DNA from 2 places in the Halalkalibacter sp. AB-rgal2 genome. Region 2 is predicted to be linked to the other one. Evidence: predicted binding sites of a transcription regulator. Region 2 holds the regulator's gene; the other holds the start of a gene.
The links. The regulator NrdR, encoded in region 2, represses ribonucleotide reductase genes. The targets are predictions, from matches to a motif close to AACACNATATATNGTGTT.

Region 1: a site for NrdR is predicted at 13,948-13,965, ahead of ACERJO_RS10895 (vitamin B12-dependent ribonucleotide reductase). Genes of this name have one in related genera too.

What each region holds. Positions count from the first base shown of each region.
Region 1 is NZ_JBGUAV010000011.1:40,148-56,837, forward strand. It holds gene ACERJO_RS10805 (heavy metal translocating P-type ATPase) at 1-2,023, shown strand, start outside; gene yidD (membrane protein insertion efficiency factor YidD) at 2,123-2,350, opposite strand; gene comGC (competence type IV pilus major pilin ComGC) at 2,529-2,840, shown strand; gene comGD (competence type IV pilus minor pilin ComGD) at 2,840-3,274, shown strand; gene ACERJO_RS10825 (prepilin-type N-terminal cleavage/methylation domain-containing protein) at 3,261-3,581, shown strand; gene comGF (competence type IV pilus minor pilin ComGF) at 3,553-4,002, shown strand; gene comGG (competence type IV pilus minor pilin ComGG) at 4,004-4,396, shown strand; gene ACERJO_RS10840 (shikimate kinase) at 4,386-4,892, shown strand; gene ACERJO_RS10845 (YqzE family protein) at 4,933-5,121, shown strand; gene ACERJO_RS10850 (DUF2626 domain-containing protein) at 5,317-5,559, shown strand; gene ACERJO_RS10855 (MBL fold metallo-hydrolase) at 5,873-6,508, opposite strand; gene ACERJO_RS10860 (DUF2759 family protein) at 6,733-6,915, shown strand; gene ACERJO_RS10865 (YqhG family protein) at 7,335-8,129, opposite strand; gene ACERJO_RS10870 (DEAD/DEAH box helicase) at 8,107-9,780, opposite strand; gene ACERJO_RS10875 (LCP family protein) at 9,974-10,978, shown strand; gene ACERJO_RS10880 (rhodanese-like domain-containing protein) at 11,007-11,393, opposite strand; gene ACERJO_RS10885 (lipoate--protein ligase family protein) at 11,600-12,436, shown strand; gene dat (D-amino-acid transaminase) at 12,858-13,679, opposite strand; gene ACERJO_RS10895 (vitamin B12-dependent ribonucleotide reductase) at 14,079-16,637, shown strand.
Region 2 is NZ_JBGUAV010000010.1:89,619-106,308, reverse strand. It holds gene ACERJO_RS10440 (DUF1294 domain-containing protein) at 1-273, opposite strand; gene rplT (50S ribosomal protein L20) at 484-843, opposite strand; gene rpmI (50S ribosomal protein L35) at 882-1,082, opposite strand; gene infC (translation initiation factor IF-3) at 1,118-1,624, opposite strand; ribosomal protein L20 leader region at 1,703-1,817, opposite strand; gene thrS (threonine--tRNA ligase) at 1,932-3,866, opposite strand; gene ytxC (putative sporulation protein YtxC) at 4,249-5,109, opposite strand; gene ACERJO_RS10410 (transposase) at 5,651-5,917, opposite strand; partial or broken gene ACERJO_RS10405 (transposase) at 5,985-6,256, opposite strand; gene mqnC (cyclic dehypoxanthinyl futalosine synthase) at 6,640-7,749, opposite strand; gene dnaI (primosomal protein DnaI) at 7,845-8,780, opposite strand; gene ACERJO_RS10390 (replication initiation and membrane attachment family protein) at 8,792-10,228, opposite strand; gene nrdR (transcriptional regulator NrdR) at 10,414-10,872, opposite strand; gene ACERJO_RS10380 (DUF1499 domain-containing protein) at 10,942-11,343, opposite strand; gene speD (adenosylmethionine decarboxylase) at 11,608-11,988, opposite strand; gene coaE (dephospho-CoA kinase) at 12,230-12,838, opposite strand; gene ytaF (sporulation membrane protein YtaF) at 12,852-13,490, opposite strand; gene mutM (DNA-formamidopyrimidine glycosylase) at 13,553-14,377, opposite strand; gene polA (DNA polymerase I) at 14,390-16,690, opposite strand, start outside.

The DNA.
Region 1 (16,690 bases), on a different contig from region 2:
TGTTCAAGAGGCTAAAGTTCATTTTGCGACTGCCAAGTTATCGGTACACGGAGACGTATCAATCGAAGAATTAGAGCGAGCGGGATCGTTTGATCATCTCAAAGTGTCAGCGGAAAATGAAGAGCTGTTACGTACTCCATTATGGAGGCAAAAAGGAGCAATACAAACGTTTTTATCAGGCGCACTACTAATAGTGGGTTTGGCATTATACGTCGGTATTAGTGAGGGTACATATTGGTCCACTTTGCTATTTGCATTGTCGATCGTCATCGGTGGTTATCGTTTATTTATTCAAGGGGTAAAAAATATATTTGGCCTTCAATTTGATATGAAGGCGCTCATGACCATTGCTATTATAGGAGCGGTTTTTATTGGGGAGTGGGCTGAAGGGGCTGCGGTTGTCTTCTTTTTTTCAATTAGTGAATGGTTAGAAATGTATTCAATGGATCGAGCACGAAAATCGATTCGGTCTTTAATGGGGATGGCACCTAAGAAAGCCTTCATTAAGAAAGGTGGAGAGTGGGTTGAGACGAAGGTTGATGAAGTCGTAGTTGGCGATACAATGCTTGTGAAGCCAGGTGACAAGGTATCACTTGATGGAACCGTCGTCAAGGGGGTATCAACGATTAACCAAGCACCGATTACGGGTGAATCGATTCCTGTAGTGAAGGAAGTTGGTCATGATGTCTTTGCTGGAACATTTAATGAGAACGGAATAATTGAAGTGCAAGTAACTAAAAAAAAGGAAGATACAACCATTTCAAAAATCATACATTTAGTAGAAGAGGCACAAGCAGAGCGGGCTCCCGCACAAGCATTTGTTGATCGTTTTGCTAAGTATTACACGCCGATTGTCATTGTCATTGCGTTTACTGTTGTGGTTATTCCACCATTACTTTTCGACGGTAGCTGGAATGAGTGGGTCTATAGGGGATTAGCTCTATTGGTCGTTGCATGTCCGTGTGCCTTGATTATTTCAACACCTGTTTCAATTGTAACAGCAATCGGAACGGCCGCACGTAACGGTGTGCTTGTTAAAGGTGGGATGTATTTAGAAGCGTTAAGCTCTCTGACGACGATAGCCTTTGACAAAACTGGGACATTAACAAAAGGGCAACCAGAAGTGACGGACATCGTCTCTTTTAAAGAAAAGGAAAATTGGTTTCATCATGTAGCAGTGATTGAACGTGGTTCGCAGCATCCATTGGCAAAAGCGATCGTAAGGAAGTCTGAACAAACTGGGAACGATGATAAGTGTGAATATGATGTGAGTGAGTTTATATCTGTAACAGGCAAAGGAATTCAGGCAACCGTTAACGAGAAGCGTTATTGGATTGGAAATGTAGAATTTATAAAGGCAAATTGTCAAGAAACATACGAAGATAGAGTTTCTCATCATATCACCCGATTACAACATGAAGGCAAGACGGTTGTTGTCGTTGCTGACGCGCATGAGCTAATTGGAGCCATTGCAGTAAGAGATGAAATTCGAAAATCAAGTGAAAAAAGTTTGCATCAGCTTAAACAGTTAGGGTTGGAAAAGATGGTAATGTTAACAGGAGATCATCGTTTGACAGCTGCTGGAATTGCTAAACAGTTAGGTGGTATTGAAGTAAAAGCTGAGCTTTTACCAGAGGATAAGCTACATGTGGTAAAAAATTTAAAGAAATCTGGTGGAAGAGTTGCAATGGTAGGTGATGGGATAAATGATGCCCCAGCTTTGGCAACAGCAAATGTTGGAATTGCCATGGGCGGTGCGGGTACTGATACAGCGCTAGAGACGGCTGACATTGCGTTAATGGCAGATGATATTGGGAAAGTCCCATATATGATCCGCATGAGTCGGAAAACGTTAGCTGTCATAAAACAGAATATTGCTTTTTCATTAACGATTAAACTAGTGGCGATATTGCTTATTATGTTTGGCTGGCTCCCTTTATGGTTAGCGATTGTGGCTGATGTTGGTGCGACTTTACTTGTCACGATGAATGGACTACGACTTGCTAGATTAAAAGAGGGGTGATTATGTAAAAAAGGCTTGAGTAACGTCGGCTATGAGAAACACTCATAGCCGACGTTTGAATAAGTACGAGTAAAGCTTAAACTCTAATTTGTATAACTTCTACTCATTTTTTTTCTTCTCTGGTACAGGGTCGATGCCTCCTGGATGAAAAGGATGACATTTGCTTATCCTTTTGATTGTGAGCCAACTTCCTTTAAGTACACCGAATCTTTGTATAGCCTCAATGCCATAGTGAGAACAAGTTGGATAGAAGCGACAAGTAGGAGGCTTTAATGGTGATAAAAAGCGCTGGTATCCTCTAATCATGAGGATAAATAGTTTCTTCATTGTAAACTCCTTTAGTAAATAGTTTTATTTTATAGAAGGAATAATAGTATCAATGTCAAATATATGTAGTATGCTCATAAGAAAGGAGGTATGAATGCACCCCCCCTCTTGCAACTCCTCACATGTAAGCTCTCTTACCACTTGAAATCTTCAAAAACATTATTTCTAAAATCCAGAGGTGATTTATTTGAAAAGACTGAATCAACGAGGTTTTACCTTAGTTGAAATGTTAGTCGTGCTTATGATCATATCCTTGTTGCTTGTACTAGTTGTTCCTAATCTTACTAAAAATAGTGACATAGCTCAAGAGACTAGCTGTGAAGCAACTGTAAAACTAGTACAAGCTCAAGTGTATGCCTATTTTGTCGAGACTGGTGAGAAATTAAATTCATTGGCTCCGTTAGTAGGTGATTATATTGAGACAGATGAGTGTCCCAATGGATCAAAGTTAATGATTGACTCAAATTCACAAAAAGTATCCGTTGAATAATGGCCACTAAGAATGGATTTACATTGATTGAATTGTTAGTGACCCTTTCAATCTTATTGCTTCTATTAACCATCCCCCTTGTCCTCTTTCCTTCAATGACCAATAATGCTTTTCATTCTGATGTCATCGCCAGGCAAATAAAAGATGATTTACTTTTTGCTCAGCAGACAGCGATGTCGCAAGGACGTCAAACGTATGTGAGGTTTAACCAAAATACGTATCGTGTTCAATACTCAGTCAGTGAAGTTATTTTACAACGTGAATCAATTCCTCATTTAAGTGCCCGCTCAAGTTCATTGCCACTCCAATCGATTTCCTTTCAACCTTCAGGGCATCCAACACATTCCGGTCAATTCTTTGTTACTATTGGTGAACAGACATATCGCTATACCATTTATTTAGGTAAAGGAATGATCTCATATGCTAAGCAATAAAGGTCTTACACTTGTAGAGGTTATGTTTGCACTTAGTTGCTTGATGATCATTGTTATGTCATTTTTACCTATTATCGTTATCGTTCAACAGGAACTTAGTGCGAATAAGCAGGAAAGGGAAGTTCTTTTCTTATTAGAAGAGTCGATGCATTATTATCGTGTTTCTGGGCTCATGAATGAACCGGTAGTCAATGAAGATATACTGTTCACATACGAATTTATTGATAATCATATTGTGCGCTTTTGTGCAAGTTGGATTGCATTAAATGGGAGGGATTATGAACATTGCTTCGTTGCTACGCACTAATAAAGGCTTTACCTTATTTGAGATGTTAATTGTTTTGATGATTTTATTAGTAATTGCTTCAATGATTCCATTAATTCTAACTACGGTCATTGAACAAATGAAACCTGGAAACGTAAAAGAACAAGAGGTTACTGTCTTTTTCCAATATTTAGATCGAGATGTAAGAGAGACTATTTCAGTTGATTATAGTCACGACCATTTAGTGTTAACAAAAGGGAATAAGGATGTGATTCGTTATCAAATGTGGAATGAAAACCGGGTTAGAAGAAATGTAAATGGTTTAGGTCATGTATTGATGCTTGAGGACGTATTTATGTTTCGTTGTGACGAAATGAAAGCGATGGTCCATTGTACAGTTGTGCTTGAAAATGGTCGAACGTATGAAAAGTCGATGATTCCGATGTTAAAGGTATTAGAATGAAATGAATGAACGAGGATTTATTTATCCCATTGTGCTTATGGTATGTTTTCTCGTTGTTATCTTTGTTGCGTTTCAAATTCATCAATTTGTCATGGATAAGAAATTGTTAAAAGAACAAGTTCATCATTTGAAAGTAGATTCACTTTTGCATTTGGCTTATGCAGACGTGCAAGCAATACTAGCAGAAAAAGGTCATCAATTAAATGAAAAATTAAGCTTTTCATACGAAGATGGGGAGGTTACACTTACTTTTAGAGAAGAAATTGACGATCTACAGCAATTTATGATTGTAGCACAGCTCTATTCAGGTGAAACAAGGCGTGCGTGGATGTATATAAATATTGAACAACGACAAATAGAGATTTATGAGGAGGGAACAACGGGTGGAGCGTAAGTTGATTTATTTAACTGGGTTTATGGGGTCAGGTAAGACAACTGTCGGTTCGAAATTAGGAGAAAAATGGTCTATGGATGTAATCGATACTGATCAGTGGATAGAACATAAGGAAAAAAAATCAATAGCTGAGATTTTTGCTGACGAAGGGGAAGCGCATTTTCGCGATTTGGAAACAGAAGCGTTAAAATCGATTAAAACGGATTCCCTTATTATCACAACAGGTGGTGGTATAGTAGGGAGAGAAGAAAATAGGAAGCTGATGAAACGACAAGGGAAAATCGTTTATTTGTATTGTGATATTGAAGAGATCATTAGACGGTTAGAGGATGATACGTCTAGGCCACTCATTCAACATCGAGACGAGGAGAAAATTACTGCACTATTTCGTTCTCGAATGGTTTTGTACGAAGAGGCTGATGTCATCATTGATACAACTAAAAAAAGTGTTGAAGAAATTGTAGAAGCCATTACATTATGGCGTAGAAAGGGATAAAAATGGACATACTACTTATATAGTAGTGAGGTGAAGGATATTGTCCATTAATGATTATGTCAAATATTTAACGGAGCAAGTTGTGACGAAAATGGATCAGCCAAGTGAAGTGAGGAAGAGTGTGAAAGAGGAACGAAAAATGAACAGACCTCCTTTGTCCTTTCATTTGTTTGGCATGATACCTATGGCTTTTTCCTTATTAGTTCGAAATAAGAGAAAAAATAAATAAGTGTTTGGACAATACCTGATATCGTAAGAACGAAATGGTATTAGGTATTGTCTAATGATAGTTGACACAGTTTTGACATGGAAGAAGCATTTACAAGTTTGCGAACTATGTATATAATGATCATGTATTCATTATTTAGTATGTGACCAATTTAACAGATAGGATGGAACACTTGCATGTGAAGGAGGGAAAATGATGGATCGTATGTATCGAGTGCTCGCGTTTTGGACAGGGATTTTTGCTGTGTTGTTTTTTGTTGGTGATATGTTTAATATGGCATTATTATTCTTCGCTCAAACAGGTGCTTTACTTGCATTAAGTTACTTGAACTTATCAGAACGTGTGTATATATATATTTTCGGTGCTTATTGTACAATATTCTTTGTTGGCTTCACGATTTATTCTACATTCTTGTTAGTGCCAAGCTTTGGACATTAATGGTTCATACATATTTTTAAAAAAGAGGTGGGACACAACCTTCCTCTGAAATGAAAAAGTCGGTGAAATTTTACGATAAGTAAAATTTCACCGACTTTCATTATTTCTGACTCTTTAAAGTAAGGGGCTGTCACAGGTTCAGGTTCGTTCCATTGCGCTCCACCTACTCGCTTTCCGCTCTATTCCGCTATGAGAATAATCCATCGTCAGAACGACAATCTTTATAAAAACAGTTTATTTGCACACTAAAAAAGGACAACTTCTGATAACTTCAAGTTACCGAAACACATTTGACACTATTAAAAAAACAGGATCAAAACCCTGATAAAAATGGATTTTGATCCATTTCCTGTCCAATTGTTGTAGGGCTACCGTGTCCACAAGCGACTACGGTATCTTCAGGTAAGTCGAGTAGCTTAGAATGAATGCTTTGTAATAGCTGCTCGTGATTTCCTCCAGGTAGGTCAGTTCGGCCGATGCTTTGTTGAAATAAGACATCACCTGAAAAAATAATTGACTGATCCTTTAAATAATAAGATACACTTCCTGGGGAGTGACCTGGTGTTTCATATAATGTAAATGTAAATGAACCGATCGTTAATGGTTCTTCTGCTGCGATTAAGTGATCTGCTTCTTTAATGATAATAGCGTCATCTCCCATGAAACGACTAGAGCCATTTAATGTTGAATCGCCTAACCATTCTGCTTCTTGTTTATGAAGGTAAACAGGGCATGAGAATGCTTGTCGGACATCATCAACTGCACCAATATGGTCAAAGTGAGCATGTGTTAATAGAATCGCTAGTGGACGTAATTCTTGTTGATGAAGCCAGTTGATTAATTGTGTACCATTGCCACCTGGGTCGACAATGATTGCTTCTTTTTGTTCATTTTGAATCACATAGGCATTAGTTTGAAGTGGGCCTAGTGGTAGTTGTGTCCATTTCATCAGTTCAATTCCCTCCAATTTTATACTGTTATTATCATACATGATTAACTAGTATCTCGACAAACGTTTAAATAAAGAGTAAAATAGACGTAAATGGTTCAAGCTAAAATGGAAAAGTCAAGTTGTACTAGTTTTGTCAAATATGACAGTAGTATGGATGAAGTTTAGATCTATAATGAAACTAGTGAGATTTGGCGTGGGAATTACATAAGGAGGGAAATGCGTTGTTCTTGTCGATTACATTTTTAATAATAGCTGTACTATGTGCTATAGCTATTTTCCGTGAGATGCGAAGAGCGAACTTCTTTGCGGTTGGATTTGCAGGTATTTCGTTTGTCGTGTTTGGATGGTTTGCGATTGCCACAATCGTTGAATTCATCCGTACAGGTGGAGGCGTTCCACAATAGTGAGTTGAGTGAGTCAGGATTATATTCTTGGCTCACTTTTTTGTTTCTCATTTAAATTAATGACATTTTTTATGTAAGAAGAGAGAAAATCTAATTTATGAAGGTGAGGGGAAGTGAATTTGTGGTACGTCTGCTCACCCAACCTAAAGCCCTTGTGACGACTTCAGAAGGCATAATTAAAAAATGACTGCTGCTCAGTTTCTTTTACATAACCAGAATTTATAAGTGATTCCCTATATTATAGAATATAAATGTCGCAATGTAAGTTAGGGAAGAATCGAGGAAGATGTAGGAGAATTCATGGGTGGCGCTGGCCTCGTTCGTTACACGTTTTTATGAAAGAATCCCACTTTCAAAAAAACTTAAAAGCGTTGTAACGGCTCCGCCAACGCTTAAGTAAAAACGCGATAGCGTTTTTCTTAGAACACTTGTTGATTTAAGTAAAACATTCCTCCGTTAATAATCGAGATGTTGACAGTTGGTTTGTATTGTTCTTCCAGTGCTTTTCGTTCAATTTCGTATGCTTCGGGTTTTTCGATATAATCTTCATAAAAGGCTTCTAATAAAGCGAGGTCCTTATCCCAACGCTCCAATGCCTCCCTTGCCCATGTATCATCTTCATTGTCAATAAAGGTTTGGACCATCTTTTGGATACGAACTAGACCACTTTTGGGTTTAATAAGCGGTGTTAACGTGAAACAGTAGTCAGGGATTGTCGGAGTTAACGTTTTTTGTTGTAATTGCTCAAAAAAGTTCGGTACGATCTGCCCATGAATCAGATTTAATCCGAGTGATAAAAACACATCCTTTTTTCGATCACATTGGAATGAGATTTTTGCATTTAGACATAACCAGGGGTGAAGAGGGTTAGATTTCTGAGATTGTAGAGCCGTTTGCTCGTATAAGCGAATGAACCCACCTAACTCTCTCGTCGCTGTGAATATTTGTCTAAGTCTAGGTGAACCAAAGTAGACAGGCTCACCTTTGAGATGATCTGGTGCATTTGCTGGATCTGTAATGAAAGTTACTTGCATTGGTTGTGGTGCTCCACCTGTTTTTTCTAAATAGTGCCAATAAAAAGGGCGGTTCATTAAACGTTTATCAAGATCGATAGAAAGCTGAACAGTCAAATAGCTTCTCTCATTTTCAATAAGGTCGCTATCATTTGCTTGAAAGAATCGTTCGAGAAAACTATGAACTTGAGGCTGTTGCATTCATATCATCCTCCTTATCATCATTAGCTTCGTTCATAATAGCTGCTAAGTGGTCAAATTTAATCCGCATTTCACCCTCACTTTCAGAGGAAAGCAAAATGTCTTGGACGTGGTCTTCAACTCCGTTTAAATCAATTTTCGTTAAGATCGCATCTAATTCGCCGATGACAGCTTCGAACAAATGGATTTTTTCGTATAATAGCTTCAAAATATGTTGTTCAACCGTTTCTTTAACTGCAAAGTTGTAGATGTGAACATCCTCCTGTTGACCTAAGCGATGGATTCGTCCAATTCGCTGTTCAATTCGCATCGGATTCCAAGGTAAGTCATAATTAATCATATGGCTACAAAACTGTAGGTTAATCCCTTCGCCGCCAGCTTCGGTTGCGATTAAGACTTGAGCATGTTGTTGGAAAAGCTGCTTCATCCAATCTTTCTTACCACGTTTAAAGCCCCCACGGAAAGGAACGGAGGAAATACCATTTTGTTTAAGAAACCATTGTAAATAAAGCTGAGTCGCACGGTATTCAGTGAAGATAATAACCTTACCATTAATCGACTGAATGATTTCTAACGCTTTTTCAGCTTTTGCATGACCATCTACTTGACCGATTTCTTGTAAGAGGATATTGGCAATGTGTGCATCATTCCCATCGGCTTCGGCTCGATCAACCATGTTTTTAAGAGTCATAAAAGCGGCTTCTCTACTACTACATAATTCCCTCTTTAAAGTCATTAGTCCGAAATGATTGATTTCGCCAGATAGTTGTTCAATGCGATTATAGAATTCTCTTTCTGAAGGACTAAATTCAATATCGACTGTTTCAACAATGCGTTTCGTCCATTCAATACCAGTCTCTTCTCGGCGATTCCTTACCATCACTTTATTGACTAATTCCTTCAATTTTTCCTCGTTCCTAGGAGACCGTTTCGAAGAACGAAATTCCTTTTCGAATGAAGAGCTCGCTCCTAAGTGACCAGGTTTTAGTAGAGAAACAAGATTGAATATTTCTTCTAGCTTATTTTGGACGGGCGTAGCGGTTAATAATAGACAGAATTTCTTCTTTAATCGTTTGACAAACTCATAATTTTTCGTTTTTGGATTTTTTAGTTTATGAGCTTCATCGATGATCACCAAGTCATAGGGCTGTTGTAAAACGATATCGTGATGTGGTTGACGTTTTGCCGTATCGATTGAAGCGACGACTACTTCACATTGCTCCCAGACGTAGGATTTTTTTTGCTGGGCAATGGCTGGTATATGAAACTTCGTATTCAATTCCAGAGCCCATTGGGATACGAGTGATGCTGGTGTTAGAATGAGAGCTTTTTTCACAAGTCCGCGTACCATATATTCTTTTAAAATAAGTCCTGCTTCGATTGTTTTCCCTAAACCGACTTCGTCTGCGAGAATCGCTTTTCCGTTCATTTCTTCTACAACTCGATTGGCGACTTCTATTTGATGAGAGTACAAGGAAAGCTGTGGTAGGTGATTAGGTGCAACGAGACCGTTAAATTCCGGGATCATTTGCTGCTCTTCTGCCTCATATGTAAGCTTAAAAAGCTCCCAATTGGACCAAGGTCCATCCTGATCCAGTCGTTCTAAAAATGATTGATTCCAGCTTTGATCAAAGTGAATATCGATATCCATCAACGATCATCCTTCCTTATTAACAATGTGACAACGGTTCCAATTAATAATTACTAGTATGCACGAATATGTAAATGTTATAAGTTATATGTGCAACTTAGTAATTTGTCATTGTTGCTATAATCTTGACGAAAATATGGTATGATAGAATAATGAATGAAAAAATTAATGTGAATAAGAAGGACGGAATGTGATGAAGAGGAGAGACGTTCGAAAGACAAAAAAAAGAAATAGATGGTTTGTTCGCACATTTATCGTGATGATTCTTATTTTCCTTAGTGTGGCTAGCTATGTTTATATTGAATATTATCGTAGTATGAAAGCAAGCGAGGCTGAACTTGGATTAACAGAAGATCGTGAACCAGAGGAATTTAACAGTGCAGTCCCGAATGATCTAGGTAAGGTCAATATACTATTGCTTGGAATCGATGAAGTGGAAGATAATCGAGCTCGAACTGATACGATTATGGTAGCTCAGTTTGATCCAAGTGAAAATACGGCTAAATTAGTTTCCATTATGCGTGATACGTACGTTGAAATTCCAGGCTATCGTAATTATAAAGTAAATACGGCATATTTTTTTGGTGGGGCTGAATTGTTACGTGAGACACTTGACCACAACTTCGGGATAGACCTCCATTACTATGCTCTTGTCGATTTTGATGGGTTTGAAGCAGCTGTTGATGCTCTTGCGCCATCAGGAGTCGAAATTGATGTTGAGCGTGACATGTCTGAGAAAATTGGCGTTGAATTGGAGCAAGGCTTACAGCAGCTCAATGGAAAGGAGCTGCTAGGATATGCTCGATTCCGTGCTGATGCAGAAGCTGATTTTGGACGAGTTCGAAGGCAGCAGCAAGTATTGTCAGCTTTGAAAGAAGAAGTGTTTAGTGTGACGGGGTTAGCTAATTTACCGAGTGTCGTTGGAACGGTTCAGCCATACATTCAAACAAATTTAAGAAATCGTGAAATATTAGGTCTGCTGTCTGATGTTATTTTAAATCAACCAGATGAGATTGAAACGTTGCGCATTCCATTAGATGATACGTATGTAGATAACCATTATAGTCATGCAGGTTTAGTCTTAGAGCCTGATTTTGAAAAAAACCGACAAGCAATTGCTGAGTTTCTAGGGAAAGAACTTCCTTCCACTATTGATCCTACAGAGGATGCTCAGCAACAGGAGCAGGTTTATCAATGATAAAAGAAACAACGTTAAGATGTACATCTTAACGTTGTTTCTTTTTGATCTTTCCACTCCACTTTTTGAAGCCACCCTTTAAATGGTATAAGCTTTCCACTCCGTGTTTCTTCTTTAATGTTTGTGCCGCTTGTTTGCAACGAGCTCCAGATTGACAGTATAAATAGACAGGCTGATCTTTACGAATTTCATTTAAACGTTGACGAAGCTGGGACATCGGTATGTTTCTTGCTCCAAGAATATGACCCCCGTCGAATTCTCGTGGTTCACGGACATCAATTAATTGAGCTTTTCTGTAGCCTTTAATGAAATCTTCTTGCGTAAGTGGTGTTAAATATTTGGGTGTGTGAAAAAAGCGGAAATAAATCGTTAAACCGAGTAGAATAACTAGAATAATGAATAAAATAAAATCCATTGAAAGATGACACTCCTTTTGCCTGCTAGTTTTCAATCGTGCAGATATAAACTCTTTTATATTATATCGACCTATGTCCTATTACGCAATGTTCGTTTATGTTAGATGGTTGGTCAAATGTGACAGTTACATGAAGCTGTGTACATAGCAATTTTCCTTAAGCTTTGATAGAATATGAAGCAGCTTAATAAGGAAAGAAGAGATGTATCATGACAGAAACATGGAGATTTATTGATTCGGGTTATCGTAGCCCCGCATATAATATGGCATTAGATGAAGCTTTATTAGAGTGGCATAGTAAAGGAATCATCCCCCCGACGATCCGCTTCTATGGCTGGAATCCTGCGACGTTGTCGATTGGTTATTTTCAAAAAGTAGAAAAAGAGATCAACCTAGCAAAAGTGAAGGAATATGGTTTAGGATTTGTGAGAAGGCCAACAGGTGGTCGTGGAGTTCTACACGATCAGGAGCTAACGTATAGCGTCATTGTAGCGGAAGAGCATCCAGAGATGCCAGAGTCTGTTACAGAAGCATATCGTATCATCTCTGCGGGGATATTAGAAGGATTTAAGCATGTAGGACTTGATGCTTATTTTGCTATTCCACGTACAGAAGAGGAAAAACAAGCGTTAAAAAACCCGCGCTCAGCTGTTTGCTTTGATGCACCATCTTGGTATGAGCTTGTCGTCGAAGGACGTAAAGTTGCGGGAAGTGCCCAAACGAGACAAAAGGGCGTCATCTTGCAGCACGGTTCCATCATATTGGATATCGATGAAGACAAGCTGTTCGATCTCTTTTTGTATTCTAGTGATCGTGTCCGCGAACGGATGCAGCGGAATTTTAAAAATAAAGCTGTTGCGATTAATGCCTTAAAGGAAACAGCGATTACGTTAGATGAAGCAAAGGAGGCATTTAGAAGAGGCTTTGAAAAAGGATTAAATATTAAACTTGAACCTTATACGTTAACAGAAGAGGAGGAAGCAGTCGTGCAAGAAATTGCTTCTAGCCGCTACGAGCGTGATGAGTGGAATTATAGGAAGTGAATAATTGACGAACGTGCGCAGGAAGTTTGACAATTCCTTCATGCGCGCGTTAATTTATTTAAGGATAAGAAAGTGAAAATTCTAAGAAGTTTAATCAAGATGAATGTAAGTCGCTTCGAGGGCCTCGTCTTCGTTCGTACGACACGTTACTGTGCAAGAAGGGCATTTTCAGATAACGCAAGCCCTATTAGTAACGACTGCGCACGACGCAACTAAGAAAAGACTGCTTCGGAGGTCACTGAAAAAGTCCTTTCTAGTAACTCAAGGAAGAGTAATGGCTCCGCTCGTTGCGCGCCTTGCTATGAGAAACCCACTCATTGCAAGGCTTTCAAAATCGGGCAACGGCTACGCACATTACTTCAAAGCCACTGAAAAAGTTAAAACCAAACTTTTTCAGTGGCCTCCTGCTTCGCAGTTTTTCTTAGTGTACTTGTTCTTTAAATAGCATTTGTAACTTCTTGGTGATTGAGCCAATAGGTAACGTTACGTTCATTTCTCCTTCTATTTCCGTAATAGGCATGACCTCTACCATTGTACTAGTAAGGAATGCTTCATCGGCATGTTCTAACACTTCATAAGGGAATGGCTCTTCTATAACGTCTAATCCATGTTCTTTTGCTAAGCGAATGATAATTTGACGGGTTATGCCATTTAGGATTAGGTTTGTAGCTGGGTGTGTATAAAGCACTTGATCTTTTACTAAGAAAACATTTGAAGAAGACCCCTCTGTTAAAACCGTGTCGCGATGGAGAATCGCCTCATCACAACCGTGGTCTGCAGCTTTACGTTTTGCTAGTACATTTCCTAATAAATTTATTGATTTAATGTCACAACGTAACCAGCGAATGTCGGGCTCTAACCAAACCCTCGCCTCAGATTTAGTTTTAGATGGAAGAGGCTGAATGAAACCTAGAACAGTAGGTTTGGTTTCACGAGAATACAGGTGATTTCGCGGTTCACTTCCACGGGTTATTTGTATATAAATGCTGCCGTCAATCGGTTTGTTTTTTTCAATAAGTGTTAAAATGGTTTGTTTAATTGAGTCACGTTGCTGAGTAGGTAAATCAAGCTTTTCGGCACTTTCTATTAATCGTGTCAAGTGATCGTCAAGGGCAAATGGTTTTCCATTATACAATCGAATAACTTCATAAATACCATCTCCAAAGTAATAACCCCGATCGTCAAAAGGGATACTCAGTTCTTCTTTTTTTATCATGGTCTGATTGAATGCTATATACTCCATTGGACACCTCCATAAAAATGATAAATTGGTTAGAAATAGATTACTAGTGATCTTCATTTAATGAGAACAAAAAAAATTTTTTTTGTCAATTTAAAAATGATGATGAATGAAGAGAGTGATAGGACTGGAGTTGCGCAAATTTGAAATCTTGCAACAAATAAATCGGGGCGAATTTCGTCAAATTTCTTTAGTAATTACTTGAAATCTTCCTTGTTCTCTTTCTAATTAGCAATTTTGAAGTTGACAAATAATTTTAAAAATGATCCTTGTAACTATATATGGTGTATAAGTTAGATTTATGAACACAATATATTGATAAAAGTAGGTAACATGTGGTAAGCTAACCGAAGAATAAAAATTGGAATCTATTTTTTAGAATGTGAAGGAGAGGAAAAGCGAATGGCTATGACAATGTCGAATGTAATGCGTCTTAATATTGAGCGCTTAAATGAGGATATTGAGTTGTTCCCGCAAGTACATCCGATTACGGAAGATATGACGATGACGAAGAAGGGTGTTTCTCGTCTCGTTATGCTCGATCGATATACATTTAAGGATACAGAAAAAAAGACATTAAAAGATGGGGACTTTGTTGTCTTAACGATAAAAGATGATCCGAAATTTCCTGCTAGAGGATATGGCTTTATCCTTGAGTTAGACCGTGTGAATAATCAAGCAAAGGTGTTAGTTGATGAAGAGTTTCGTGGTGTATTAGAAGGAGAAGAAGCGGAATCAGGTATCGTATATCGCTCACTTGATACAGTTGAAAAGCCACTTGAAATTTATTATGAGCAAATTGCTAAGCGTAATGCGACAGGCTTAGCTTCTGTTGAGGTGACAGAAGAGAAGCAGCAACAGTCATTTGATCGTTTCTACGAGCAGCTTGTTGATCTTAATTTTATCCCTGCTGGACGTGTGTTGTACGGTGCTGGTGCTGAAACAGATGTCACATATTTCAATTGTTATGTGATGCCGTATGTGAAGGATTCTCGTGAAGGGATTTCTGAGCATCGTAAGCAAGTGATGGAAATAATGAGTCGTGGTGGTGGTGTTGGAACAAATGGTTCAACATTACGCCCTCGTAACACGTTAGCTCGTGGTGTGAATGGGAAATCATCAGGATCTGTATCTTGGTTAGACGATATTGCGAAATTAACTCATTTAGTCGAGCAAGGTGGCTCTCGCCGTGGAGCACAAATGATTATGCTATCTGACTGGCACCCAGACATTATGGAATTTATTATTTCTAAAATGCAAAACCCACGTATTCTACGTTTCTTACTTGAGAACTCTGAAGATCTGTTTATTCAAAAGCTAGTTAAGGATAAACTGAAGTTCACTCCTTTATCGGAAGTAGAAGAAGCGATGTATCAAGGTATTGTTAATTACAAAGCGATTGATGGACAAGGTGGCTTTGATCCAAAGGTGATTAAAGAAGCGGAAGAAAAACTCCATACAGGTGGGACATATAGTGTTAATAATTCTGAGTTTTTAACAGGGGCTAATATTTCGATTTGTTTAACGAAAGAATTTATGTCAGCTGTTGAGAACGATGAAGAGTATGCTTTGAGGTTCCCTGATGTGGAAAATTATTCAGAAGCTGAAATGGCGGACTATAATGAGAAGTGGCATGATATTGGAGATGTAAGAGAGTGGGAAGCGCTTGGTTATGGTGTGCGTACATATCGTGTCATTCGCGCCAAGGAGCTTTGGAAGCTAATTAATATTTGTGCAACGTATAGTGCTGAACCTGGTATCTTCTTCATTGATAATGCCAACGATAAAACAAATGCGAAGGCATATGGCCAAAAGGTCGTAGCAACGAATCCGTGCGGTGAGCAGCCTTTAGCTCCGTTTTCTGTTTGTAATTTAGCTGCGATTAACTTAGCTGAAATGGCCAATAGAGAGACGAAAATAGTTGATTTTACAAAGCTGAAAGAAACGGTACAAGTTGGTGTTCGGATGCAGGATAACGTCATTGATGCGACACCTTATTTTTTAGAGGAGAACACGAAGCAAGCGAAAGGCGAACGTCGTGTTGGTCTTGGTGTAATGGGGCTTCATGATCTTCTTATTTATTGTGAAACTGTATATGGATCACAAGAAGGGAATGAGCTAGTTGATCAAATCTTTGAAACGATTGCGACGACGGCTTATCGTACAAGTATTGAGCTAGCAAAAGAAAAAGGAAGCTTCCCATTCTTAGTTGGAGAAACGGATGAGGAAACGAAGCAGCTTCGACAAGCATTTATTGAAACTGGATACATGAAGGAAATGCCTGAGGATATTCGCCAAGGTGTAGTAGAGCATGGCATTCGAAACTCACACTTATTAACAGTTGCCCCTACAGGAAGTACAGGTACGATGGTTGGAGTGTCAACGGGACTTGAACCGTATTTCTCTTTCTCCTATTTCCGTAGTGGACGACTTGGGAAATTTATCGAAGTGAAGGCTGAGATTGTTGAAGAATATTTACGCGCTAACCCTGAAGCGGATCCGAATAAGCTACCTGATTGGTTCGTCTCGACGATGGAATTATCACCTGAAGCACATGCAGATGTCCAATGTATCATTCAGCGTTGGGTAGATAGCTCCTTATCGAAAACTGTGAACGCACCTCGTGGTTATTCAGTCGAGCAAGTTCAAGGTGTTTATGAGCGCTTATATAGTGGAGGGGCAAAAGGTGGAACGGTTTATGTCGATGGTAGCCGTGATACACAAGTTCTTTCGTTAAAGGCTGAGGAAAATACATTTGATGATGTAACCGAAGAAGCAGAAGAAAAAAGAGAAAATAAAGTCGTACTAGTAAACACGATAAGTGAAGTTCGTTCAACGAATGTCACATATGGGTCTGAAGTAGGTAATACATGTCCTGTTTGTCGTGAAGGACAGGTTGAGGATATCGGTGGTTGTAATACGTGTACAAGCTGCGGTGCTCAATTGAAGTGTGGCTTGTAGGTTAAGAATAAGTCGTTAATTGTAGTTTTGAATTAAAGTTTGCTAATTCGAAA
Region 2 (16,690 bases):
CTATGCTTCAATGGACAGGAAAATGATGAAGATTGCGATGACTTGGATGATCATAATAAGCGGTAATCCTACAAAAAAACGGCGTTTTTTCGTCTTATGCCGAAAGTTCTTCATCCCAAGCCAGACTCCGAGACTGCCTCCTAACCATGCAAATGTAAATAACGTTCTCTCAGATATCCGTCTTTCCCCTGTTTGAGCACGTTTTTTATCTGCCTTCATCACAGCATACGAGAATACTGTCCAGAATGTGATATACAGTAATAGAGCTATCATTCATTCATCCCCTCCGCTCAAATCATGAATAGAGCTTGGGATAAAAGTGTTTTAATGAATGAAAATCTGAACAAACTCATTGCATATACATCGCTACGTTCAATACTAAACACTTTCGTTATATCCCATCCTCTATAAAAAAATGGTATCTTAAAAGGCTATATTTCAACCTTTCAAGACACCATTTAAAAGCTCATTCATTTGCTTTTATTAGCCATTTAAGCTTTGCTTAGCTTTATCAGCTAGCTGAGCAAAAGCTTGTTCATCATTCACTGCAAGATCGGCTAGGATCTTACGGTTCACATTGATTTCAGCAAGCTTCAAACCATGCATAAAACGGCTGTAAGAAAGACCATTCATACGTGCAGCTGCATTAATACGAGTGATCCAAAGCTTACGGAAATCACGTTTCTTTTGACGGCGATCACGGTATGCATAAAGCAATGACTTCATGACTTGACCTTGTGCTGACTTAAATAATGTATGTTTTGAACCGAAATATCCTTTAGCTAACTTTAAAACCTTCTTACGACGACGACGAGCGACATAACCGCCTTTTACTCTTGGCATCGACGTTCCCTCCTTCTTTCTATCTCAAATCAGATCAGTTATTTTTTGTACGTTAACATTGAACGAATACGTTTGAAATCTCCAGAATGAACCATTCCAGCTTTACGAAGCTTACGCTTTTGCTTTTGTGATTTATTCTTGAATAAGTGACTAGTAAATGCGTGTGAACGCTTCAGCTTTCCAGATCCAGTCTTCTTGAAACGCTTAGCAGCGCCACGGTGAGTTTTCATTTTTGGCATAACTTAGGTCCTCCTTTAATCTTGTTTCTACTCTCCTACTTCGTTTCCGTTCTAGGAGCTAACATTAGAAACATACTTCTGCCTTCCATCTTAGGCATCGATTCAATAACAGCAATATCTTCACATTCTTTTGCTAGACGTTCTAAAACCTTACGTCCAATTTGAGAATGGGTAATCGCACGGCCACGGAAACGGATTGCTGCTTTTACCTTATCTCCCTTTTGAAGAAATTTACGAGCATTACGAAGCTTCGTATTAAAGTCATTATCTTCAATTGTTGGGCTCAAGCGAACCTCTTTCACATTAATGACCTTTTGCTTTTTACGTGTTTCCTTATCTTTCTTTTGTTGTTCATAACGGAACTTTCCGTAATCCATGATTCGACACACTGGTGGTTTTGCATTAGGCGCGACACAAACAAGGTCAAGATTAACATTTTGCGCCATTTCAAGCGCTTCTTGCTTCGCCTTCACACCTATTTGATCACCATTCGCTCCAATAAGACGAACCTCACGTGCACGAATCCCTTCATTGACCAACATATTGTCCTTACTAATAACGAGCCACCTCCAAAGGATTTTGACAAACCAAAGCAACGATCATCTACCCATGCTCTCATGCAAAATAAAAAAGTGAGGGCATACTACGCCCCCACTTTGTCCATCTAACATGAAACGTTCATACCTGCCAACCATTTGTCGATCAGGTGAGAAGCGGGCGCTTCTTCTTGCCTAGTTCGTAATGATTCAATTGATCACTGATATACCTTACCATACAATCGTGTAGGTGTCAATGCTTTTAGTAAACGACTATATTAGTGTACATGTTCAGTAATAGAAAATCAACCGTTTATTTTTTTACTTCTTTTGACAAATCATTAACGAAAGCATCCAATGATTGGGATGTTGAATCCTTTTGACCATACTTACGTACATTCACTTCCAAAGCTTCCATTTCTTTATCACCAAGTACGAGCATGTATGGGATCTTTTGCATTTGCGCTTCACGTATTTTATAACCTAACTTCTCATCGCGCACATCAATTTCAACACGAATTCCTGCAGATTGTAGCTTCTCTTGTACGCTCTTTGCATAATCCATATGCACATCAAGCGACACCGGAATGACTTGTACTTGTACAGGTGCTAACCAAGTTGGAAAGGCTCCTTTGTACTCTTCTAACAAGAAAGCCACAAAGCGTTCCATCGTTGAAACAACTCCACGATGCACAACGACTGGGCGGTGCTGTTTGCCATCCTCACCCACATACGTTAAATCGAAGCGTTCTGGTAGTAGGAAGTCTAATTGAACAGTCGATAACGTCTCATCTTTTCCTAGCGCTGTACGTACTTGTACATCAAGCTTTGGACCGTAGAAAGCAGCTTCTCCTTCTGCTTCATAATAGTCAACATCCCCAAGCTCATCCATCGCCTCTTTCAACATCGTTTGAGCCTTTTCCCACATCGCATCATCATCAAAATACTTTTCCTTATCTTCAGGATCACGATAAGATAGACGGAAGGAATAATTGCTTAGACCAAAGTCTTTATATACTTCACGAATTAAATGAACGACTCGGATAAATTCCTCTTTTATTTGATCAGGTCGACAGAAAATATGGGCATCATTTAACGTCATTCCACGAACACGCTGCAAGCCAGAGACTGCGCCTGACATCTCATAGCGATGCATCATACCAAGCTCAGCAATCCGTAAAGGCAATTGACGATAGCTTCTCATATCCTGTTTGTAGACCATCATATGGTGTGGGCAATTCATCGGGCGAAGAACAAACTCTTCATTGTCACGCTCCATGACTGGAAACATATCATCCTGGTAATGATCCCAATGTCCAGACGTCTTATAAAGCTCTGAGCTTCCTAAAATAGGTGTATACACATGTTGATAACCGAGACTCTCCTCTTTATCAACAATGTAACGTTCAATTATACGACGGACAGTGGCTCCTTTAGGTAACCAGAGCGGTAAGCCTTGTCCCACTTTTTGCGAAAGGGCAAAGATACCAAGCTCTTTTCCTAGCTTACGATGATCACGTTCCTTCGCTTCTTCCAATAAACGTAAGTGCTCCTTTAACGCTTCTTTTGAGAAGAAAGCTGTACCATATATTCGTTGAAGCATCTTATTGTTACTGTCTCCACGCCAATAAGCTCCTGCAAGACTAAGCAGCTTAAATTCTTTGATTTTATTCGTAGAAGGGATATGCACGCCTCGGCATAGATCAAAGAATTCTCCTTGCTCATAAATCGTGAGCATTTCTCCTTCAGGAATCGCTTCGATTAATTCAAGCTTGTACTCATCTCCGATATCTTGATAGCGCTGAATCGCTTCTTCACGAGTAACTTCAATCCGCTTCACTTCTAAATTTTCTGATACTATTTTCTTCATTTCTTTTTCAATCTTTGGTAAATCTTCTGGTGTTAACGATTCTGGTGAATCAATATCATAATAAAACCCGCCCTCGATCACTGGTCCGACTCCAAGCTTCACATCTCTATATAAACGCTTAACCGCTTGAGCCATCACGTGAGCTGTACTATGTCGAACGATTTCTAATGCTTCATCTGAATCAGGTGTAATAATGGCGATCTCACCATCTTCTGTAATAGGTGTACGTAAATCAAGTAACTCACCATTCACTTTCCCAGCGAGCGCCTTCTTTTTTAGTCCTGGACTAATGGATACCGCAATTTCTTCTGTCGTCGTACCACTTGAAAATTCCTTAACAGCTCCGTCTGGAAATGTCATTTTTATTTGATCCATAATGTTCTACTCCTTTACCGTTCAATATCATTTCGCCCACCTTTTTTAGGACATCGATTTCAGCATAAAAAAACACCCATCCCTCCAAAAAAGGGACGAGTGTGGTTTCGTGGTTCCACCCTTACTTCCCACTACGCTTATCGTAGTGGCTCTGCACAATAACGGTTGTGTTACCGACGTTCGATACTCCACAAATCTTGTGTTTCCCTAAGTAGTTCAGAGGTGGTAAGAATCTAAATCCTGCTAAGAAGCTTTCAGCAAACGCTTCTCTCTCTGTAAACATTCATGTAGATCTCATATCCTCATCATGACTTTTCATTATCTAGAATTTCTATTATGTAGTATTATAGGGAGCACAAATAAGAAAATCAAGTCTATTTCAAAATTAACGCCATTCTTTTTCATACACTTTAAGAGGATAGACATGTAATCGTTCTTGAAAAATCGATTGAATCGACATAATTACGCCATGATCTGGATCATCAGAAAAGATATGAACCGTCTTTGGTAGCATACTTACAAGTGGGCTAATGACCATTTCTTCTATTTCAATCTCTTGTTCAAATACGATGTCATCATTCAAATAAAACAATAATTCATCACGAGTCAGCTTACGAAATTGTTCATCCAAAAATGTGAAGGATTCATTATGAATGAGATATACAATATCCATTTTCGCTTTATGATCCTGTACGTAATGTCGGAATCCCTCTATCATATTCTGATACTCTTGCTCAAGCATGTATTCATCAATCGCTAATTCAATACAATCAATTAAACATTCTCCATACTCTCTAAGTCGAAACGTGAGAAACGGCTCATAATAAAAATCCGTCTCTTCCTCTAAATGAGTAGCAAAAGCTTCATAAATGAGCGAACGCCTATTCACTAAATCGTTTACTCTAGGCAAATCCTTACGATCCCCTTCTAAAATTGCATTGGCAATACTAACAATTTGACGCTTCTCTTCCTCATCTTGAAAATAGAACATCGTTTCAATGATATCAAGCAGCCACTCTTCCTCCTGAGAGTCAATAACATAATCTGTTAAAATTGAAACAATAAACGGATGAAACGCTTCATAGAAATCGACTTCCTTTTGCTTGTACTCAATGAGTAGGGAGTAAGTATCATCGATCCTGATCGAACCTCCTAATCCAATCATTGAGAACTTTTGAAAATAATATTCAAACTGATCATACAGTGCTTTACAATCTTCCTCTTCTTCAAAATGAATAGCAATCAACACTTATTCCCCCTTACAATAGCTTTCAGACAGGCTCTACTCCCATCGTATGAAGGAGTAAGAGGGAACATGATAAGAAAATTCTCATTTGGCGCTTGAATTTTTGCCTATACACGAAAAGAGTAAAAGAGAAGTACTGAAAAAGGCTTATTTATAATTAGAGAGCATAGCTATGTTACGTCGCTTCGAATCCGCTACCGGGATGGGGGGCACGCTTTCCGCAGGGAGGGCGTGGAACTAACCGGCTACGCCGGTGGATTTCCTCTTCCCTCTCCTCCTGCAGGAGTCGGCCCTCCCATCCCGACCGCTTTTTTTTTAGTGGAGAAATCGGAATCTACTTATTCTTCATCCGTCCCTTATATTAAGCAAATTGAGAACAGCTATAGGTTTTTCTCTATCCTAGAATGAAAACTAGACTTTGATGGCTCGGTCATGATGTCAAAAAAAATAGAAGATAAGCGGATACAAATGGAGATGGTCTGGATTGAAAAGCTAATAGGCCATCTTATTCGTAAATATGATCCATCTTTGGAGTTTGTCTTCACCTACGAATTCTTCTGACATGGAACCTAATAAATAGACGAAATAACGTAAAAGAGGCTGGAACAAAACTAGTTTCTAATAGTGAAAAAGGTGAGTTGGCAGTGAATTTTCTTAAATTCACTGCCATTAACGCGAAGCCCATTTCGTTTTCCACCTTCGATTTTCCTCTTACAGAAAATCGAGTGAAACCCAAATTAGCCTTCAAATATCCAAAAACTGGTTCCACATCGATTTTGCGTTTTTTGCTTCGGGTATTTTCTCTCACTTCTTAACACTATACGTTCTGCCACATCTGATGTGGCTTCTATCTTTTGGTCATAGTCGGAAATGCTTGCGCTAAACATCATACGAATACTGTCTGTTAATAAGGCTTCAATCTTTCGCCCCCGAAAAGACCGATTGCGTGTACGCACATAAAATAAATTTAAGCATCATACGTGGATGATAGGCAGGACAGCCCTCATTTCGCAGAAATAGTTCCAACGCCTCATTAGGGATACTTTCAACCAAATGGTATACATGAAAAAGCAGTATCGTTTCATTGTAATCTCACTTCTAAATCTAAAGGCAAAACTAACTGATTCATGTTATAATTTTTAAACATAAGGACACTTCCTTCTGATTGGATTTGGTGTGGTAACTTAATTTTATCAGAAGTTGTCCTTATTTTATTGTAAAAACAAACTTTTTTTATAAAGATAGTGGCTCTGAACGGTGGGTTATTCTCATAGTGAAATGGAGCGGAAGTCACTCGACTCCTGCGGGAAATAGAGGTAAGGGCGAGACCCCACAGGCAAAGCCGAGGAGGCTCGGCACCTCCCCGCGGAAAGCGAGTGGCTGGGGCGCAATGGAACGAACCTGTGACTGCCACTTATTTATAGAGTAAAAATAAGTAAAGCCGATGAAATTTTACATATCGTAAAATTTCATCGGCTTTTTCCATTCAGAGGAGGGTTTTGTCCCAGCCCCTTCTTTTTGCTCCACTAATTAATTTTGCATCACAAAATCCTTATCGGCGGTCTCGTCTTCATGATACACTTTTAAAATATTGTATCCTGTATCTCGTTGGGCTGGAATCTTACCAGCTTCACGAATTAATTGTAACGTTAAATTTGTATTTACTTTATGTGTGGCTCCTGCTGCTGATACAACGTTTTCTTCCATCATCGTGCTACCGAAGTCATTACATCCATACTGCAACGACAATTTACCAATTTCTGGACCCATTGTTACCCACGATGATTGAAAATTAGCGATGTTATCTAAAAACAGCCGTGAAATCGCCACATTTTTCAAATAATCTCTAGGTGCTAGCTTCTTTGTCTTATGCATTCCCGTATTCTCTGGCTGTAATAGCCATGAAATGAAAGCTGTAAAGCATTCCGTTTCATCTTGGGCATCCCGAACACGTTGTAAATGGAGAGCTCTTTCTTCAAAAGATTCTCCAAACCCTATGACCATTGTCGCTGTTCCATGCATTCCAACCCGTTTTGTCGCTTTCATCGCTTCAATCCATTGTTCCCAAGTAACCTTCAAACGACTAACACGTAAGCGAGTCTCCTCTGTAAGAATCTCAGCACCTCCACCAGGCATACTGTCTAAGCCAGCTTCATGCAATTCACGCAACACAGCTTCAACAGACATATCTGAAACCTCTGCAATTTTCCAAACTTCAGCAGGTGAAAAGGAATGCATCCATATGTTGTAGCGCTCCTTTATCTCCTTAAGCAAATTCGTATAATAGCTAAGAGGCAAGTCAGGGTTTGTTCCACCTTGCATTAAAATCTCCGTGCCACCAACTTCTAGTGTTTCCTCTATCTTCTTAAAGATCTCTTCATTACTTAATACATAGCCTTCTTTATGTCCTGGTGCACGATAAAACGCACAAAAACGACAATACGTATCACAGAAATTCGTATAATTTACATTACGTCCGATGACAAATGTGGTAATGGGATCAGGATGCCACTTTAACATAACCTGATTAGCTGCTTCTCCGATCTTTTCTACTTCATCACTTTCATATAAAGCAACCGCATCCTCCATCGATATACGCTCTCCATTGACCGCTCTTTCTAAAATTTCATCTATGCTCATGACGTAACCTCCGTACTCTAGCAATATATGATTTCATCGTATCATAGTTAAGCATAAACGGAAAGAAAAGAAGTTCGTCAATGGAATAACTTCCATTATGAACGTTTGCGTCGATTCGCCCCTTCCACCTTTACAAATGAGGTGAAGTGCTTAACTCGCTCCATAATCCTCTTTGCTTTCAATTCTTCAATTCCACCCTTATCTGAATAGGATAAATGACGTTCTAATTCGTCATAATCATAATTAGACGTAAATAAAGTAGGGAGCTTTTCTAGCATTCGATATTGCAAAATAACACCAAGCACATCATCTCGTACCCAAGCAGAAATCGTTTCTGCACCAATATCATCTAAGATTAATATGGGAGCTTTTTTAACGATATCTATTTTCTCTTGAAACGTTCCATCACCAATCGATTGCTTCATTTCCCGAAAAAAATCAGGGGTATAAACAAGAAATGAAGAAACACCGCGGTCCTTCAATTCATTGGCAACAGCACCCATTAAATACGTCTTACCGACACCAAATTTACCATAGAAATATAAGCCATGACCATCTTCCCCAGGATTAGCCTCTAGCGAAAAGGATAGCGCTAAACGACTTGCTTCTTCACGGCTAGGTTCATGCTCTAGCGTATCAAAAGTCGCTGAAAGAATTTCTTTGGGAACGTAAAACGACTTAATCATCTCACGCTGCTTACGGTCTTGTTCTGCTGCCACCTTCTTCTCACATGGATGGTAGGACAGCTCAATTGTTTGACGAACGACAGTTAGCTTAGGCTGATAGCCCTTCATCATATTGGGACAGGCTGTTAGCCCTGGGCATTCTCCGCAATGATAACGTTCCTTTTTGTATTCATATAAATTCACGAGCGCTCGTTCAATCATATCTTCTGTAATAGTAGCTTCCTGCGCCTCTAAAGCTTGACGAACAATCGGATCTTTTACTAATGTATTTCTAGCCTCTTTTAATCGATCTTGAAGCTGCTTATTCTCAGTCCATTGTTTAAGGGATTTTTGAATCGATTCCATCGGTTTCCCCCCTATTCCTTTCGTTTATTACGCTCTGCTAATAATTCAGCAAAGCTCTTCTCTTGCTTTTGTACCCGTTCTGCTTTCGGTTTCAATGATTGATCATTCGCGTCATTTTTCTGCTTTTCTTGCTCTTCCAATAACCATTTAGGCAATTGATCTCGGCGACTGTTCGTTTTTCTTTGGCCATGTGCACGTTTTATAGAAGTTGATTGACTATTAGATTGCTTTTTCGTTTTTTCTTGCTCTTTTAAAGCAATCGTCATCGCTTCTTTTACAGTTTGTACCTTTTTTCTTGACCAATGCCCTCCTATTTTATCAACTAGTGCCTTCGAAAGCTTCATATCCTGACTCCATAATATAAAATCGAGCAAGACGTTGACAACACCCGGATGTAACTTATGATCGAGCATTAACGATTCAATAATTTTCACATCAGCTAATGGTACCTTCGCTCCACCTGAACGGATTTCAAGCAATGAGAGCGGAGATGTATTTTCGTAAAATTGGATCGTACGCTCTTCCTCCGTTAGCGCTTGGCGATTATTCATTGTTCGCTTATTCATTGGCTGTGTTCTTAATGCCAAGCCAGGTGGCTCCGTACCATGCTCTACCTTATACCATTCTTGAGTTTTTTTTCGTAATTCATCTATATCGACATAGTCATCATGTAATAATGCTTGTAATAAAATACTACTCATTTCTAACGGTTCGATGCGGTAGACAAAGGCAAGTCGAACAATCGCTTGCCTAACATCAAACGTTAATATTTGATCTGCATTAATTGTTGACGTTAAGCTTTTTTCTAATAGCTCAAAATCAAAATCCTCACCATTCATTTTAAAGTCATTATGTTCTTCCTTCGTAATGACCTCTTGACCTTCTTTCTTTTTGAGGTCATTACCATCCTCTGACTTCAAACTAGAGACCATCTCAGAGTGATGAATCGACGTAAAAACTTCATCAAAAGCGTAGGTCACATCTTGAAATTGCTGTGAATGTAACGTTTCAATAACAAAACGATCTCTTAACTGACGATAATGCGTTTTACCTAGCCGATTAAATAAGTACACACTCAATACATCATTTTCAAAAAAATGTTTAGGCGTCATAGGTGGCTGTATGTCATAAATGTATGTACCGCCATTGTCGTCTGTCGCTTTATGTGTCTTTAATAATCCAACTGCTTCTAACTTCTTTCTCTCCTCATAAATAATTTCAAGAGAGGTTCCAAGAACGATCATCAGTTGACGATGAGTATATTCCTTACTCCAGTATTGTTCTTTCTCTAAATGAGAGAGTAACGTCACATATAAACTATTGGCAATGGCACCTATAAGTGGTTGGTACAATAATGTTATCGTCTGTTTGTCTTCCTCTGTAATGTATTGTTCAATACGCACAGAATATCGATCGACCGGTACTAGCTTCTTCCAATGCCATGTCATCCTCAGGACCTCCCTTTCTCCCATCTACAGCTATTTTGATTTATCTCTAAAAGAGCATGTTCAAAAAGCACCAAAAATGATGGCAATTACATCGAGGTCATTCAAAAAGGGGAAAACAGCCCTTTTCGAACAACCTCTTAAAAGAGTAAAAAGAGCTTGCAGCATGAATTGCTTTAAGCTCCTACTCAATCACTCTTATTCATTAATTCTGTCAATTCCTTAATAAATACATTAATATCTTTAAATTGCCGATAGACAGATGCAAAGCGGACATAGGCTACATCATCGACATCTGCTAGACGTTCCATTATAAGCTCCCCAACATCTTGACTGTGAACTTCGCTCTTCCCTAAATTACGTAGCTCACGTTCCGCACTATTGACAATATCTTCGAGCGTCTCTAATGCAACAGGGCGCTTCTCACAAGCTCTAATTAAACCTCTTAACAGCTTTTCACGATTAAATTCTTGACGTGTCCCATCCTTCTTCACGACAATCAATGGCACCTCTTCAACCATTTCAAATGTTGTGAATCGATGATGGCATTTCTCACATTCTCGTCTACGTCTAATCGAACGACCTTCATGACTAGGCCGTGAATCTAATACTCGTGTTCCATTGTATTGACAGGCTGGGCATATCATGAAATCATCTCCACTACTATCATAACATTGATCCTATCATATCTCATATCAATAGCGCCTGACAAGTCATTACAACAGTTCATTTCCTAAGCTCGAACCTATATAAGTAAGCTCTCGGTCAATCTTATTATAAACATCAACGACCACTTTACGGCTATGACCAAAATCAGTCGGTAAGACGGTATCCGTTGAACATGATAAATCTACTGCTGTCTTAAATGGTTTGACCGTAATAATCGTTAGCACGAGCATTTTTCGCTTGCCCTTTTTCATATTGGCGACAATTTCCCCACGTTCTTCTTCAGATCTCGCAATTTCCCATCCTGACTGAATTAAAACGTTCTCAATCGTTTGCATGGCTTTATCTTTTGTCGTCTTATAATACCTTGTTTGTAATTCCTTCAGTTCATTACCTTCCGTCGTTTCTGTACGGATACTAAAAAATCGTTTTATACTACTTAATGCTCCCATCTTATCTTCACCTTTCCACCTATTCTATTACTTCTATCATACCATAGAAACGATTCAAACTGTAAGAAAATCGCGTATCCTCTTTTGAACCGTTTTCGCACATATTTTTTTATGGATATGTTACGAAACGTAGGATGCTTCCAAATGTGCTATCAATTGTTTTCATTGAGATGAAAAGTGATTAACAGAGCTACTAGCTTCTTATATTTCAAAAGGGCTATAAGAATCCCAGTATCATAACAGAGAAGCTCATAGCCCTTTCACTTATAGTGACTTAATCATTGACTTTTCAATTTTAACAGGGCCCATTCCTCTTGGAACCTCAATCACTTCACTTGTTGATGCTTGTAAGGAATCAGCAATGAAATTAGATGCAACAGTCGGATCAAGATCTCCACACGTATATACATCAATACTTGCATAACCATGTTCCGGAAAGCTATGGATTGTTAAATGCGACTCAGAAATAATCACAACCCCACTTACACCATGAGGCGCAAACTTATGAAAGGCAACTTCACGAACCTCAGCCCCTGCCTTTAATGCAGCATCTACAAAAACTTGCTCAATAAAACTCATATTATTCAACTTATGTTCATCACAGCCCCAAAGCTCCGCAATGACATGACGACCCATAGTGTCCATCAGTTGAATCCCCCTTTACAAAAAAGATCATGCCTTCTCAAGCATGTAGGAATGCTTTGTTACACGGGGGAAAGTTAGTCCAAAGAGGTCCTAACCCAGTATGCAAAAAATCACTCCTAATTTGCTGTAATTGAAGTTCACGAAAATCAGTATACTTTGTTTAGTTTATGATTGCAACTATATTTTTTACGATAATCATGATCTCAATCCACCTTCGAATTAGAGGGATCTTACAAATCTGTTATCTTCTTTCATTCAAAGGAACATACCAATTTTGTAAAATGGAAATAAGCTGATCATTTGTCTCAGCTAATGTACTTGTATTATCAATAATCGCATCTGCACGGTCTTTTTTTTGCTCAAGAGACATTTGTGATTGAATTCTTTCCAACGCTTCTCGTTCACTTAGCTGATTTCGTTTCATTAATCTCTTTAGCTGTGTATCTTGGTCAACATATACAAGCAATACTTTATCAACTAAGTGAAATAGCTCACTTTCATATAATAACGGGATATCGTACACTATCGTCGATTTCCCCTCTGCTAGTAGCTGTTCTTTTCTTTCATTCATTCGCTCTCTAATAAGTGGGTGAATCAGAACATTAAGCTGAGTTCTCTTCGTTGGATTAGCAAAAATGATCTGACCAAGCTGAGCACGATTTAACGTACCATTCTCAGCTAAAACGACCTCGCCAAATTTTTCAACAATTAAGCTCAATCCAATCGAATTCGGCTCAACGACTTCACGCGCGATCAAGTCAGCATCTATAATTGGAAGACCCAATTCCTGCATCATCTTACTGACGGTCGACTTCCCACTAGCAATTCCACCCGTTAAACCAATAAACATAACGTTACCCCTTTTACGTAAAGCTAAATACACCAATCATCATCAAAAGCGCACCTGGAATAAAGGCAAACCGCTTGATAAGTAATGATCCCGAAAAGAACCGTCCACTCTTCATTCCTAGCGTTACAAAGAGTGCACTCATGAATGCTACACTAATTGCCATCCAAACAGGTGAAAACCCTATTAATGACGCTCCAATTCCCGCTCCAAAAGCATCAAGTGACAAAGCGATTCCTAGTAGCATCGCTTCTCTTCCCGTAATCGTGCCAGAATTATCAATATCAGCAACCATAGGCTTTCGTAATATTTGAATAACAATTCCTAACATCTTAATTTCAAACTTAAATACCCATTCCTCTTCTTTTGTTTTTTCTTTTGTTTCTGCTGGTTTATACGCTTGGTAGATCGCCCATCCTCCAATAAAAAGGAGAATAACACCTCCTATTGCTTCAGCGATAGTTGCTGGTAAATATGAGAGGAGCCAACTTCCAAACAACATCGCTATAAGAATAGACGTCCCCGAGCAGCCTGCTATGAATAATAATGACCGCCAAGGCAATTTCATATTACGAAGGCCATATGTTAATCCGACACCAAAACTGTCGAGACTTACTGCAAAAGCAATGGTTACTAGTGAAAGTACACCTATCATATTACATGCCCCTTCCATACAACGTTACGATAGTATATGGAAAGGACTCATCCAATGTACGATTATTTTTGACAGTTTACACAGTAATGAGTACCTCTACCGGCAACAACCTTTTTTGAAATGACTGTTCCACACGAGACGCAGGGCTCATCTTTTCGACCATACACAGCAAGCTGTTGCTGGAACATGCCCATCTCACCTTGTCCATTGACATATGACTTAATCGAACTCCCACCTAATTCAACAGCTTCCTTCAGCGTTTCAACAATCGCCTTGTGTAACAATTGTAGCTCTTGCCCTTGAATCGACGATGCCAAGCGAGTCGGTAAAAGCTTAGCACGGAACAGAGCTTCATCCACATAAATATTTCCAAGTCCAACGACAAGCTTTTGATCCAATAATACAGCTTTCACCGCTCGGTTCGTTCGTTCGAACACAGTCTGCATTAACTCAATTGTAAATTCCTTCGAAAACGGTTCAACACCTAGTTGCGACAGGGGAAGCTCCTCCTCTTCCTTACCCTTTTGGAAAATATGCATCGTCCCAAATTTACGTACATCTTGATACCGCAGCTCCGTCCCATCTGTAAATGTAAACAAAACATGCGTATGTGGTTGAAGCTGATCGTGTTGTTCAAATAGACCATAGCGCCCTTCCATCCTTAAATGAGAGACTAAACTTAATTCGTCTAATTGAAATATAAGAAATTTACCGCGACGATGAATGTCTCGCACGGATTGACCGATTAATACTTGTCCAAATCGCTCAGGGTCAGCAGGCTTTTTAATAATATTCCCCCAATGAACGGTTACATGTGAGATTGTTTTGTTTAGCACAAGTTGTTTTAGCGTACGTCGAACCGTTTCGACCTCTGGTAATTCTGGCATTCTCTTCTCTCCTTACTTTGCATCGTACCACGTATCACCATACGAAATATCCACTTTCAAAGGTACATCAAGAGATACAGCTTGCTCCATTACTTCAGGGATTATCTCCATCATCCGATCAAGCTCATCTTCCGGTACCTCAAATATTAATTCATCATGAACTTGTAGGAGCATTCGACTTTTCACTTGACGCTTTTCCATTTCCTCTGACATCTGCACCATCGCTTTTTTGATAATGTCGGCGGCAGTCCCTTGAATAGGTGTGTTCATTGCCGTACGTTCAGCAAAGCTTCTCTTATTAAAATTTCGACTTGTTAAGTCTGGTAAATATCGTCTTCGCTGGAGTAATGTCGATACGAATCCTTTTTTACGAGCATCTGCCACTGTTCGATCCATATATTCCTTTACCTTCGGATAACTATTGAAATAACGCTCAATAAACTCCGCAGCTTCTTTACGGGTAATATTCAAGTTTTGTGATAATCCATAATCACTTATTCCATATACAATCCCGAAATTGACCGCTTTGGCACTTCTTCGCATTTGTGATGTAACATCTTCTTCTTTCACATGAAAAACATCCATCGCTGTTATCGTATGAATATCCATATTTTTATTAAATGCTTCGATTAATTTTTCATCCCCAGCAATATGTGCCAGGACTCGTAATTCAATTTGTGAATAGTCCGCAGCAACCATTTTCCAGCCCTTTGTCGCCGGTACGAAGGCTTTACGGATTTTTCTTCCTTCCTCCAAACGGATCGGTATATTTTGCAAATTAGGGTCAGTGGAGCTTAAGCGACCTGTTTGCGTTAATGCTTGATTGTACCTCGTATGAATTTTACTCGTATCCTTTTTAACAACCTTAGATAATCCTTCAATATAGGTTGACTTCAATTTTCCTAACTGACGATAATGCACAATATACTCTGCAATTTCATGTTCAACAGCCAATTTTTCAAGAACATCTGCTGAGGTTGAGTAACCTGTTTTCGTCTTCTTTACAGGAGGTAATCCAAGCTTCACAAATAATATCTCTCCTAATTGCTTCGGAGAATTAATATTAAATGACTCGCCAGCTAAGGAGTGAATGGTTTTCTCAAGCTCAGCTAACCGCTCTTCTAAATCTTCGCCCATCTTATTCAACATGTCTTGATCAACTTTTACACCATGCTTCTCCATATGACCTATAACAATTGAAAGAGGCATTTCAAGCTCACGATAAAGCTTGTCCTGTTCATTCGTGACTAACTCTTCTTCAAGCTCTGATTTTAAACGATAGACAGCCTCAGCCTTTCGGACAATATGTGATGCAAGCTCCTCATCTTCCGGTAGCTTTTGCTTTGCTCCTTTTCCATACACAACCTCATCCGCCTGAACAATCGCCTTTCCTTTTCGACTCGCCACATCATGAATGTCATGAGAGGATAGCGAAGGATCGAGTAAATAAGAAGCCATTTGGACATCAAAGTCCACCCCATTCATAAAGGCTCCCTTCCACGCTAGAGCAACGACGCTCTTCTTCGCATCAAACACCCACTTCTTACAATGATCATCCTCTAACCACTCAAGAAACTCCTCTGATGCCAACGCTTCTTCAGCCTTTATAAACAATCGCTTTTTCTCGTTTACGATGGCAATTCCAATAATTTCAGCTTGATGATAGTGCTCTTCTAATACTTCTACTAAAACAGCTGACTCTTCCCCAAGGTCTTCTTTCTTCACTTCATGAACAATGGCATAGTCTAATTCCTCTACTTCGTCCTGTTCGACTTCAACATCTAGCTTCTCTAACAAAGAAGTAAATTCTAACTCCTTTAATAAATGGACAACTTCATTTGTTTCAAACTTCCCAAATTCATATTGATCTAAAGCTTCTTCAATAGGAACTTCCAAGAAAATAGTTGCCAATTCTTTACTCATTAACGCTTGTTCACGGTTTTCTTCTAATCGTTCCTTCATTTTCTTTCCAGAAATCTCATCAATTGATTGCAGGACCTTCTCCACCGTTCCATATTGCTTCAATAGCTTAAGGGCTGTCTTTTCACCGATTCCAGGGACGCCTGGAATATTGTCAGAGCTATCTCCCATTAATCCTTTCATATCAATAATTTGTTTAGGTTTAATGCCATACTTTTCTTCGATCATCTCTAGGTCATATGCTTCAACATTCGTAATTCCTTTTTTCGTTAATACGACTGTCACGTTATCATCTACTAATTGTAGTAAATCTTTATCACCGCTATATACTTTCACTTCCCACTTTTTTTCTGCAGCTTGTTTTGCTAACGTTCCGATAATATCGTCAGCCTC